4 regions of the Thermoanaerobacter ethanolicus JW 200 genome follow, and region 2 is predicted to be linked to each of the others. Evidence: riboswitches for the same ligand, from Rfam matches in the RefSeq annotation. Region 2 holds a riboswitch; each other region holds the start of a gene.
What was found. A riboswitch is a leader RNA that binds a small molecule or an ion and turns the genes downstream of it on or off. The one in region 2 is predicted to bind fluoride.
Positions count from the first base shown of each region.

Region 1: it holds a riboswitch for fluoride, as region 2 does, so the genes downstream of both, crcB (fluoride efflux transporter CrcB) here and EB239_RS00670 (MutS-related protein) in region 2, are expected to answer to the same signal.
Region 3: it holds a riboswitch for fluoride, as region 2 does, so the genes downstream of both, EB239_RS12125 (dynamin family protein) here and EB239_RS00670 (MutS-related protein) in region 2, are expected to answer to the same signal.
Region 4: it holds a riboswitch for fluoride, as region 2 does, so the genes downstream of both, EB239_RS12195 (DUF6062 family protein) here and EB239_RS00670 (MutS-related protein) in region 2, are expected to answer to the same signal.

Region 1 covers NZ_CP033580.1:450,951-454,138, reverse strand. Annotated here, with positions in the region: partial or broken gene EB239_RS02295 (HD-GYP domain-containing protein) at 1-604, opposite strand, end outside; gene crcB (fluoride efflux transporter CrcB) at 659-1,042, opposite strand; gene crcB (fluoride efflux transporter CrcB) at 1,039-1,443, opposite strand; fluoride riboswitch at 1,505-1,564, opposite strand; gene recR (recombination mediator RecR) at 1,613-2,212, opposite strand; gene EB239_RS02275 (YbaB/EbfC family nucleoid-associated protein) at 2,222-2,557, opposite strand; gene dnaX (DNA polymerase III subunit gamma/tau) at 2,624-3,188, opposite strand, start outside.
Region 2 covers NZ_CP033580.1:105,500-108,687, forward strand. Annotated here, with positions in the region: gene EB239_RS00665 (MutS-related protein) at 1-240, opposite strand, end outside; gene EB239_RS00670 (MutS-related protein) at 237-1,772, opposite strand; fluoride riboswitch at 1,843-1,916, opposite strand; gene EB239_RS00675 (hypothetical protein) at 2,161-2,517, shown strand; partial or broken gene EB239_RS00680 (IS110 family transposase) at 2,632-3,188, opposite strand, start outside.
Region 3 covers NZ_CP033580.1:2,409,828-2,413,015, forward strand. Annotated here, with positions in the region: gene EB239_RS12125 (dynamin family protein) at 1-1,436, opposite strand, end outside; fluoride riboswitch at 1,540-1,599, opposite strand; gene EB239_RS12130 (class I SAM-dependent methyltransferase) at 1,787-2,416, shown strand; gene EB239_RS12135 (hypothetical protein) at 2,434-2,859, opposite strand; gene EB239_RS14660 (hypothetical protein) at 2,887-3,036, opposite strand; gene EB239_RS12140 (bis-aminopropyl spermidine synthase family protein) at 3,131-3,188, opposite strand, start outside.
Region 4 covers NZ_CP033580.1:2,422,878-2,426,065, reverse strand. Annotated here, with positions in the region: gene EB239_RS12200 (peptidoglycan D,D-transpeptidase FtsI family protein) at 1-1,204, opposite strand, end outside; fluoride riboswitch at 1,473-1,532, shown strand; gene EB239_RS12195 (DUF6062 family protein) at 1,587-2,243, shown strand; gene EB239_RS12190 (hypothetical protein) at 2,236-2,565, shown strand; gene EB239_RS12185 (HEAT repeat domain-containing protein) at 2,562-2,987, shown strand; gene EB239_RS12180 (MFS transporter) at 2,977-3,188, shown strand, end outside.

The DNA of each region.
Region 1 (3,188 bases), 350 kb from region 2:
CCGTGTCTTTAGGTTCAATCCTTTTTAATATACTTTTTATATCAAAAAATTTATAATCAAGCCAAAATTTTTCTTGTCTTGTAAGGTCAAGTAATGCATTTGCAACCACGGGATTAAACATCTTGCCAGTACCACTTTTTATACCTTCTTTGATATTATTCCGAATATTATACTCACTTTCTTTCCCAACCGATGAGGTGTACCGTATATCAAATTGATCAGATATAAAAACAATCTGAGCTCCTAAAGGAATAGAATCGCCATTTAGTTTAAAATGTCCGCTTCCATCGTAATTTTCATGATGATATCTTATAATATCCGAAAAATTTTCTCCAAAGGGCAACTTCTTTACAATTTCACTTCCTCTTTCACTGTGTTTCCACCATTCGTCTTTGTTAAAATCTTCGTATATATCTCCTTGTCCTATATCATGTAACAAAGCAGAATAATACACTTTTTTTGTTTCTTTTTCATCCAAATTCAGCATCTCAGAAATCCTTAGAGAAATATAAGCCACCCTTCTTGCATGTCCCATGTTCTTATACTCTTGCACGTCAAGGGCCAAAGATAAAGCAGACAGCAGATTATTATAATTCAAATTCACATTTTATTCCTCCTAACTGATATTTATTTTCTACTGACATATATTATACACCAATCAAATCAATTTTCCCATATAATTTCCGAGATAATATCCCAATACTCCTCCTATTAGTCCAAATATAATTGTTAAGGACATATATATAAATGCATGAAAATATTTTTTATTCTTGATTAAGTCTACTGTCTCATGGGAAAAAGTTGAGTATGTTGTAAAAGCACCTAGAAATCCCGTTGTCAGAAAAAGTTTAACATCATAGCTTAAATTTACATTTATTTTAGGACTTGATAAAAAGTTTAATAAAAACGCACCTAATACATTTATAATAAAAGTTTCGATAGGAATAACTATCTCTCGGTTTTCCTTTATATGCCGCGATATTTCATATCTCAATATTGCTCCCAAAATTCCTCCAATTCCTACATATAGTATACTTGTCACTGTTCTTCCTCCCGCTCCTTTAGTAAGTCAAAAGTTTTGTCAGCAAATTCAAATCCTAAATAAGACATCAAAAGGCCTCCAAATATTGATAAAATTATATAACTTAGAGCAATATAATCTTTCCCTGCTTTTAATAAATTTATTGTTTCCATACTAAAAGTAGAAAATGTTGTAAAAGCCCCAATAAATCCTGTTGTTATCGCCAATCTCAAATTAGTATTTACCTTGTACTCATCCATAGTAAAATTAGCAATAAAACTTAACAAAAACGAACCTAAAATATTTATCATAAAAGTTTCAAAGGGAAATGCAGTGTGATACATCTTTGTAAAGTAAATTGTTATTAAATATCTTAGTACTGCTCCAAAAAATCCTCCAATCCCTATATAGATGTATTCCATGAAAATCTCCCTTTCTGTTTACATTTTTGGGCAATAAAAAGCTCCTATTAGGCCTTATATCATCCTAATAGGAGCCATCAGCGTTTCCGCATTTATGGCGAGCTCCATCGCCTTCTGTTATTTACTACAAATTTATTATAATAAAGTACAAATGAAAATGCAATACCTTTTACAATTCTCTTCTACCTTCAAGAGCCCTTGAAAGAGTTACAACATCGGTGTATTCCAAGTCACCACCTACCGGCACCCCATGAGCAATCCTTGTGACTTTTATTCCTAACGGTTTTAATAGCTTAGCAATGTACATTGCTGTCGCTTCTCCTTCTATGTCAGGATTTGTAGCAAGTATGACTTCTTTTACATTTCCATTTTTTACTCTGTCTAAAAGTTCTTTAATTTTTATATCTTCAGGGCCAACGCCCTCTATAGGAGAAATAACACCATGAAGTACATGATACACTCCTTTATACTCTCGTATTTTCTCCATTGCAACAACATCCATAGGATGAGAAACAACACATATAAGAGAATGATCTCTTTCTTTATCACTACATATGTTACAAACCTCTGTGTCAGTTATGTTATAACAAATTCTACAATACTTTATCTTTTCTTTTGCATCAATAATCGCTTGAGACAAGCTTTTTACCTCTTCCAAAGGCATATTTATTATGAAAAAAGCAAGCCTTTGTGCTGTTTTAGGACCTATACCGGGCAACTTTGACAGTTCTTCTATAAGCTTCGCTATAGAAGTAGAATAATAGTTCATTTTTTCACCTCAAAACAGTCCAGGAATGTTTAGTCCTCCGGTTATCTTTGCCATTTCAGAAGCAATCATTTCTTCTGCATTCCTTAACGCTTGATTAACCGCAGCTAATACAAGGTCTTCTAACGTTTCTACATCATCTTTATCTACAACATCAGGATTTATTTCAATACTTACAAGTTCTTTTCTGCCATTAGCAACTGCTTTTACCATCCCACCACCGACAGTAGCTTCTACAGTCTTTTGCATTAGCTCTTCTTGCATTTTCTTTATTTCTTCTTGCATCTGTTGGGCTTGTTTAATCATGTTATTTATATTAAACCCGCCCGGAAATCCGCCTTTTGCCATAACACTATAACCTCCTAAATTTTATTCTAAAAATATTTATATGCTTTTTTGAATTATTTGTGAAAATTATATTATCTCTATATCTTCACCAAAAAACTCCTTAACTTGCTGTACAAGTAATTCCTCTTCATTTTTTCTTAATTCAAACTTCAAAGGAATTGCCTTCCCAACTAGTTCTTTTAATATTCCTTCAATAAAACTTTTGTTTTCCGCTTTGCTCAATTCCTCCTTTAATAAAGCATACTCTTCAGGATATTCTACCACAATTGTTCCTTTTTTTAAATAAGGAATCCCTTTTTCTATAAAGGCATACAAAGCTATTCTTTCTTTTTTTATCATTTCTTTTACTTCAGCCCACACCTTTTCTAGATCTATATCCTCTTGCTGTACTATTTGCGATGCCACGTTTTCTTCTTTTTCTTCTTCTGGCGAATTTATTTTTTTATTTTTCTCTTCTTTTTCTTCCCTCAGAAAAAATTGTCCTTTTTCTAATTTGTCTTCTATTTGTTCTACTCTTGCTAGCAAACTCATCATATCGTAAGAAATTTCCGGCTTTATCAACCTCAAAATAGTCACTTCTAAAAGGGTTAACGGAGATATAGCATATCTAACTTCTTTTTGTAGATTTGTA
Region 2 (3,188 bases):
AATGGAAGAATTTTTTAGAGAATCCTTCAGAACATCTTGGCGATATAATATTGTATCCAGATCACTATACACGCTGGATAAAACAGATTTTTTGGCTACTTCAAATAAAAAATTATCACCAAGGGACATAGCATTGAACAAAGTGTTTAATTCTAAATCCTGTATCAATGCTTCTTCGTTCGAGGGCAATTTTTGTTGCAGGTCAAAATCATGATCTCTATACATAAGTAAAACTTTCATGATTTTATCCTCTCCTTTAAGCAATTATACGTTAGCCTGTATTTTTCAGCAATTGATATGGCGTATGAAAGCCCATCAGGAGGTCTTCTAACAATTTTATATGTGCGCAATGCCGGATTCTCAGGAACTACCGTACTGACCATACTTACAATTTTTTCGCTTAAGAATGCCAATTCATCTATAAATGTTACCCAGACGCACAGCACATCTAATTGTATTATTTTTTCCATTATCTTCTTACTTAAAAATAATGCGTCTTTTGCTGTGGTAGAGGTAAAAATTTCATTCATTATTATAATACTGTTTGATGTCGCATGAGCAAGAATATTGTGAATTCTAAACAATTCATCTTCCAGTTTTCCACGAAGATCTTTAATATTTTCTTCCTTTTCAAAATGTGTAAATAGTTTATCAAAAAGAAAGAGTTGCGCTTCCTTTCCGGGAACAGGGCAGCCTATACTGGCCAAATAATGCAATTGTCCAAAAGTGCGTGCAAATGTTGTTTTGCCTCCCTGGTTCGGACCGGTAATTACAAATATACGCTCTTTACCTTTTAAATAAAAATCATTACAAACAACAGCCGAATTTTCGTTGATGAGTTTATAAGCCAGAGCTAAATCAAATCCTTCGTAATTATAAACTTCCTTGCATTTACTAGATATTTGTGGATAACAAAATTTTAGTCCAGCGCGCTTGAATAGTGCCATATATTCCAAATAAGCAATATAAAATTGTACTTCCCTATCAAAAGTAGCTATTGTCTCGTCTAAATAATCACTATTTTTCATACAATAATTATCAAGATTAGAAAATATATCATGATATAACTGAGCTACTAAATCCAATATTTTTGCTTCGACATGGTTCATATCTGGCCAATCAGAAAATTTGACTTTATAATCCTTTGCTGCTTCCTGTTTGAATTTTTCAAACGTTTTTTCTACTTCTATACTGTAATCAATTTCAGATTCATATTTACGAACCGTCACACGGTTACCTTTTATTAACAAGCAATATTTTACTGTAGACAAATCAGCTTTAAGTTTTTTCGTTTCACTCAGTAGCAGCTGAAAACGGTCAGAATTAATATAATCTATCAAATATTGACGAAATGCTAAAAAACCACGAGATTTTAACTCTACAGAAGACAAGTCTTCTACTAAATCAGTAATTGCATCACAGTAGATTTCTACAGCATCCAAAAACCATCTTTCTTTCTGGTATTTGTAGTAAAGTTTGTCTGCTTGAGCAAGGTGTTTGCGCATTTCTTGCATTTTTTCCGCAAATGATTTTATATCCTCAAGCAAAACTTCATTTTCAAGATCTTGCATTATTTCATGGCGATACTTGATAGTATCAATATCGTTTAAAGGAGTGTAAAAAAACAGTTTTAAATTATATTCTTCTTTGCCTCTTGTTATGACATCTATAATTTGATCAAGATTTAAGTCAACAAAAAAATCAGGCGCTTCGAATGTTTCTTTTTTTACTCCATCTTCGTTTTTTTCAAATAATATGCTATGGAAAGGCATAAGAAAGTACCTCCCTTTCAAAGTTGTAGGCAAATGCACTAAATACAAAAAAGCTGACAACCCCTACGTTTTTACCGTAGAAGCCATCAGCTGTTTATCAGCAGTTCGGATTTTCCAAAAGGGGGCTTCATCCCTTTTTGAATATTATATCACTTTTTTATGAAGCCTGCAAGAATATGTGAAAATTTACTTCAAAGCATAATGTTTATGTTTATTTGTTTAAAATAAAAAGATTTTTGTATTGTTTTATATCCAAATTTTGTAATACTGCTTATTATTCTATAAGTAAACTTAACAATATAAAATACTAGATATCATTATTTTGTAGTATAATGATAATATGAGAAAAATAAATATTCATTCATTTTATGTTTTGGGAGGGATCTTATTGAATAAAGGTAAAAGTATAACATTCAATACTTTAATACATTGGGAAGAATTTCGCAAGCGTATTATAGTTGAAGGCATTATAACAGGTTTCTTTGTTGGATTGATTATTGCTATTTTAAGATATATTCTTGAAAAAACAAATATTCTTGTAATAAGTGTATACAAAATTCTTCATACAAATCCTTACTTGTTAATTGGCTGGATAATTTTCCTTTCTCTAATAGGCTTATTATTGGGTATAATAGTGAAAAAAGAACCTATGATAAGCGGTAGCGGTATACCTCAAGTTGAAGGCATGATTATCGGTTATATAAAAGTTAACACGAAAATAGACTATCTAAAAGGAGAATTTTGAACATTGACAACTGCATAGGCTTAAACATCCAGCCAGAAAAAAGGTAATAAATATTAAACCAATGCTTTAAAAGCATCAGCTGGGAATTTTTGTAAAGTTATCTAATTATACTACTTAAATTTGGGACACTGTTACTTCTAAACCCAACTTGCGAGCTTCGTTAATAATCCGTTTAACGCGAATTATTTCCTGTTTCTTTCGCACTTCATCGAAAATTCTTTCATCATAGTCAGTGTTATTTTTAAGCATAGTATAAATGATAACTAATATTTTCCTGGCAAGTGCTACTACCGCTTTTTTTGTACCACGGCGCTGCTTTACTTTCCAATACCATGTGGCAAGATATGAATCCCTTATGCGGGTTATACTCCATGCTACTTCACACAGTATCCTCTTTATATAAGTGTTTCCTTTTGTTACTCGAGTGGACTTTTTTTTCCCGCACTTTCATTATTACCGGGACTTAATCCTGCCCATGAGCAAATGTGCTCTGCAGTCTTGAATTTATCCATATCTGTACCTATTTCAGCAATTATTGCAGCAGCTGCCGTTACATCTATGCCAGGTATTCCATCTAGCTGTTCAATCTGTCTCTTGTATTTTTCAATCTCAGCATTAATACTCTCTTCTATCTCATAAAGATGTTTATACGTTTCATCTAAATGATTGAG
Region 3 (3,188 bases), 610 kb from region 2:
GTAAAATACACAGGGTCTATTTCCAATGCACCAACATCATATCCTATCTTGTATGTAAATTTACTCTCTGCCGTAATACCACCTACGCTTTTAAAATATTCCAGATTTATGCCGAACAATTCGTTTGCTACTGTTTTTACTTCATCAATGACTGCATTGAGCCTTAAAAGATAAATAGACAAAGCTTTACTATATTGTTCTTCAATATCCCTTTCAATATGACCTTTTAATTTTTCAAATTCTTCTATAATAGCTCTTTCGAGGTACTTTTCAAGCTCTTTTTTCTGATTAATTCGACTAAAGTCACGAATACCGTGGTAATATCCTTTTATCTTTTCTGATACTCTTATACTGATAAACTGTTTATATTCTTCCATCTTTTTATCAAAATTCTGTAAAATATTTTTCATATCACCTTGAAACAATAAGGATATTTCTTTTTTGCTTTTTTCAACTTCTTTAATAAAGTTCTCAAAAGATTTTATATTAGATTCAAGACGCTCTAATGGAATTTGTTTCAATTTTATACTGCTTTCAAAAAAAGTTTGGCACATCGAAATAATTCTTTCAATATTTTTGGCATAGCTTTCAAGCAACACTTTTTCTTTTTCTTTTATTAAAAAATTCTGCAAATCATTTTCCAGCTTTTGAGTTCCACTCTTTTCAATTGCTTTATTATCTTTTGATATTTTGCCTTCTAATGCCAATTTAGCAGAAATTGGATAAATAGAAATGTTATTATTCTTTGTAATTTCTCTTACAATATTTTCATTAAAATTGATTATTTCCTTTAGCTCCATTTCATTTACATAGTCAATTTTATTTAAAACAAAAAATATTTTATTAACATTTTCAGATATTTTAGACAAAAACTCCCTTTCCAGTTCACTTATAGGAGGGTCTACTGAAAGCAAAAAAATCACAGCATCAGCTTTATTTATATAACTATATGCAACATCTGTATTATGTTTATAGACTGAACCAATTCCCGGTGTATCTATGATTACTACGTCATTACTTATAAACTCAAAAGGATATCCTATATGTATTTCCTTGACTCCTTTTATGTTTTTAGGGTTGTTTTTTTCTGTGCAATACAAATCCAATTCTTTAATGTCAATATTTTCACTTCTGCCATCATCATATAGAACTTTTGCCCATATATCAGGGCTATATTGGATTTTTGTTATAACAGATGTTAAAGGAACAACACCTGTTGGAAGTATATCAGCTCCTAACATATAATTAGTAAATGTTGATTTTCCTCTTTTAAATTGTCCTAATATCACAAGATAAAAAATATTATTGCAAAATTTATTTTTAACTTCTGAAACAGCTTCTCCTACTGCTTTAATATTGATATCTTTTGATATTCTTTCTATTTTTTCAAATATCACATCTAAACTTTTTTTAATCTGGTCATATTGTTTCTTCATAATCTCACCTCCTAGCCACAGTATAATCGAAATTCAGATATGGAGTGACATTTTTACTTTACTATCACCCCCTAAAAAGCAAAATAGTTCCTACTGGCTTTTACACCAAGTAGGAACTATCAGCCTTTCGGCGGTTGAAGTGAGTTCCATCACTTTTTATACAATTGTCAATATCATTATACCCAAAATGTAAAAACTTTGCAAGATAGTAAAAGCTAAAGATATGCGTGCATTATATTTTTTGTTATATGATATAATGAAAGCAAGGGGAGGTTTATTAAACTGTGACTTTCAAAGAATAAGCATAGAAAAGTGGATAAAAATTTAAGTTTTAGAAAGGATGAGAAATTATGCCTAAAATATCTGCTTTTGAAAAACATTTTGACAGATATGAAGAATGGTTTGAAAAAAATGAATACGCCTATCAATCGGAATTAGATGCTGTAAAATTGCTTATGCCGAAATTTGAAAAAGGGTTGGAAGTAGGAATCGGAACTGGAAAGTTTGCAGTACCTCTAGGTATAAAAAGCGGAGTAGAACCTTCTTATCAAATGAGAAAAATAGCTTTAGAACGGGGTCTTAATGTGGTAGATGGAGTAGCAGAAAATCTTCCGTTTGAAGACAACTCTTTTGACCTTGTTTTAATGGTGACGACTGTATGTTTTGTAGACGATGTGCTAAAATCCTTCAAAGAATGTTTTAGAGTACTTAAAAATAGCGGTACAATTTTAATAGGCTTTGTAGATAGAGAGAGCACAATTGGCAAAATATATCAAGCAAATAAAGAAAAAAGTCTATTTTACAAAGAAGCAACGTTTTATTCTACAAGTGAAATAGTTGAATTGCTTTACGAAGCAGGATTTAAAAATTTCAATTTCTCACAGACCATTTTTAAAAAACTTGATGAAATAAAAGAAAAAGAACCTGTAAGATATGGCTTTGGCAAAGGCTCCTTCATAGTAATAAGCGCTAAAAAATGATATTTGAACTACACTTTTTAAAACAAAGCTTTTATTACGTTGTCTAAAAAATCCCCTTCTTTGGGTTGCGTATCCTCTTTTGATTCTATTTTTTCTATCAATGTACCTGATAAAACAATTTGCACATTTTGATTTCTATCCACAATTATTGAGATAGGTTCCAAAGCTCCGCTAAGTATACCTAAAATAACCATTATCTGTGAAGGGGTTAAGACTCCCTTCTTTTTTTCATCTCCTCCTTTTCCACCTGTATTATCTTTTTCACCATTTTCCCCATTCCCTTTATCACCATTCCCTCCATCTACATCAGGATGTTCTCCACCTTCTTCATCTTTATCCTCCTCCTTATTTTCTTTTTGACCATTCTCTTCGCTATTTTCCCTTAATCCTAGCTTTAATAGCAAATCTTTCAATTGGGATTCTAAATTATCCGATGAAAACATGTATTTTCTCCCCCTATAACTTTTATGTCATCTTATTGGCAGTGGAAAAATTATTATCGCTGGCTCTTCAGGTTTTGCATAACCCAAACCGAAATAGAGAATCAACGAAAGTACAATTACAAGCAAATAAGCATTTAATCCTTCTTTTTCTTCTTTCATAGCGATCACTCTTTTCATAAAATTTTATATACTCATTTTTACATATGATTTTATAGTTTGTCTTGTGCTTGTACTGAATAATAAATATAGGCCTCCACATTAGTATGGAAGCCTATGCTTTGTCTCCTCTGTATATTAAAGCTTCTTCGTCTACGTATAATTCACAAGGT
Region 4 (3,188 bases), 590 kb from region 2:
TTATTACAGCGGAAAAAGCCGTAATCATTTGAATAGGAGTCACGGCAATTCCCTGACCAAATGACATAGTGGCGAGGTCTACGGGGTATACTTTTGACTTTAGCAAAATCATTCCACTGGCTTCGCCGGGCAGTTCAATCCCCGTAGGCGAGCCAAAACCAAAAGCATATATGTATTTATAAAAAGTGTCAAGGCCTAAACGTTCTACCACCTGCATAAAAACTGTATCACTTGATTTTTCAATAGCTTGCGAAAAAGTTATATCTCCCAAAACTGTCCAACTTCTAATTTTTCTACCGGAGACTATATAATACCCAGGGTCATAGAATTTTTCGTTTGGCGTAACTACAGCTGATTCTAATGCTGCAGAAGCGGTTATCACTTTAAATACCGAACCGGGTTCGTAAATACTTGATATTGCAGGATTTGACCAATATTCTTGTGAAGGTACATCTTGCGGATTATTTGGGTCAAAATCAGGCAAGTTAGCCATTGCAAGTATTTCACCCGTTTTTGGATTCATAACTATTGCTGTTATACCATCTTGCGGTTTATACTTTTCATAGCCATTTTTTATAGCTTTTTCTGTATAACTTTGTATTACAGAATCAATTGTGAGGACAATATTATCACCATTTGTAGGTTTGTAAAGCTTGCTTGGGACTCCTACTTTTCTACCTTCTGCATCTACAAGAGAGATTTCACGGCCAGGTACACCACTTAAGTATTTATTTAAAGAATATTCAAGGCCATACAAACCATTGCCATCAATTCCTGTGAACCCTAATACTTGTGATAGCATTTTGCCGTTGGGATAATTTCTCATAAAAGTATCTTCTACATATATGCCTGGTATGTTAAGACTTTTTATTTTATTTATATTTTCAAGAGGAATGGACCTGCCAAGTACAGCCCATTCTGATTTTTTATTTGAAAGAATTTTATAAAGTGAATCTTTGTCCATATTTAAATATTTATAGAGTTCTTCAGAAACTTTTTCTGGGTTTTTTATAAATTTAGGAGCCGCAAATACATCTCCTGCTGGAACATTACAGGCAAGTATATTCCCGTTTACATCATAAATATTGCCCCGTTGAGGCTTTAATATGATATCAGCAGTACTTTGCCTTTCGACTGCCATGGCAAGTTTTTCGGAGTTTATACCCTGTATCCATATAAGCCTTACAATAAGGGCGAAAAACATGATAGTAAGAAAGACGAATATAGTAAATGTTCGTTTTTTTACATATGATGTCAATTTTATTCTAACCCCTTTTTATAAAGATTTTGTTTATCCAATATAATTATACCATAGATATTTTGTGGTATAATTAGATAAAAAGATAAAATAATTAAGCTTTATTAAATGCTAAGCAAAAATCATAAATCCAAACCGAAAAACAGTCTTTAATATGTAGCCTTTTCACTTGTATTTTTGTTTAAAAAATGTATAATATTATTATAGAGAAAAATTAAATGACGGTGATGAAGCTCACCTTATTGCCGTGAAGGCTAATGGCTTCTACATTGTTGAATGTAGAGGCCATTTTTGTTTATTTGACAAAAAAGAGAGGATGAGAATCTGCATGAAGTTAGAATTTATTCCATTGTATGAGGTTTTTGAAAAATATAAGGGAGGTTGTCCAATATGCAAGATTATAAAAGACGAAGAAAAAGCCTATTGTGAGCATTTGTTTGAAGATGAGGTTTTAAAAGACCCTGAAATGTATGTCAAAATAAGAGAGACAAATTTCTGCCATTATCATTTGGAATTATTGAATAATTCATATGATAAATTGGGTTTGGCAATTGCATTAAAAGCAAATATCAGTTATAAATTGCAGCAGATTACAGACAAACGTAAGTCTTTAAAGAAAAAAAGAGCGAAAGAAACAAAAAACAAATGCCTTATTTGTGATTATTTAAGTGAAAGAGATAAATACCAGATGCATATATTGATAGATATTTTACATACTGATAAAGAATTTGTTGAAAAGCATAGTGAAGGGTTGTCTAAATTGTGTTTTCATCACCTAAATATGCTTATAGAAGCTAAAAAGGATATTACACCACAAATTGAGAAAATAATTAAAATAAATGAAACGGCAATTGAAAAAAATATTACTGATCTTGAATGGTTTATAACAAAATTTGATTATAGATTTCATGATGAACCATGGTATGACTCCAAGGATTCGTTTGAAAGAGCATTGAAATTATTGAGAGGTGGCTATTATGATTAGGATTTCTTTTGAAATTACTGATGAAAGCTTTGAAGAAATCAAAGAGTTAGTTGCTGACTTTGAAAAAGATGGTTTTACAGAAGAAGATGCATATAGAGCTATTTTTGAAATGGGGATTAAAGCATATCAAATAGAAAGGGATAATCCTAATGAAGATGACTTAAGAAGACAGCTTATTTCTATGGCGTCTAAATACTCTGCAATGAAATTTAAAAATTTTCAGTTGATGCGTGACAACCAAACACTTGAAATAAGATTAAAAGGTTATGAGTCTGAAAATAGATATCTTAAAAAAACTTTAGGTATAAGGGTTGATGAATGATGAGATATATATGTCCTGTGTGTTTTAAAATAGCTGAAATTGGAGAAGAAAAGTGCTCGAATTGCGGATATGATTTTAAAAATATATCAAAGGATGATTACAGTGAAAAACTTATAAAAGCTATAAATCATCCAGACTATAATGTTGCTTACATGGCAGCAAAAATAATTGGGGAACTTAAAATAAAGAAAGCAGAAAAAGTATTGATAGAACATTTACGCAATAATGGGGGTAAAAAGGACCCATATATTGAACAGATTATTGTTTGGGCTCTTGGAGAGATTGGCGGAGAAGAGTCTCACAGGTTTCTTTTAGAAAACAAAGATAAATTCTCAATTTTAACAAAAAATATCATTGAAAATTCTTTGGAGAAAATTAAAACAAGAGTGGCAAATAAGGAAGGTGAGTCAATTGGAAAATAAAGAGATAAAAAACAACGTGAATAATAACATTAAAGTCTTGGGGTGGGTTGCATTTTTTGGTGGATTAAGTCAGGATATGATTGTACCTATTTTGCCTACTTTTTATACGCAGATTCTGGGACTGAGTAAAGAAATGGTAGGTTTAATAGAGGGAAGTGTCACTACAGTTGTAAGCCTTATGAGAATAATATCCGGAATAAT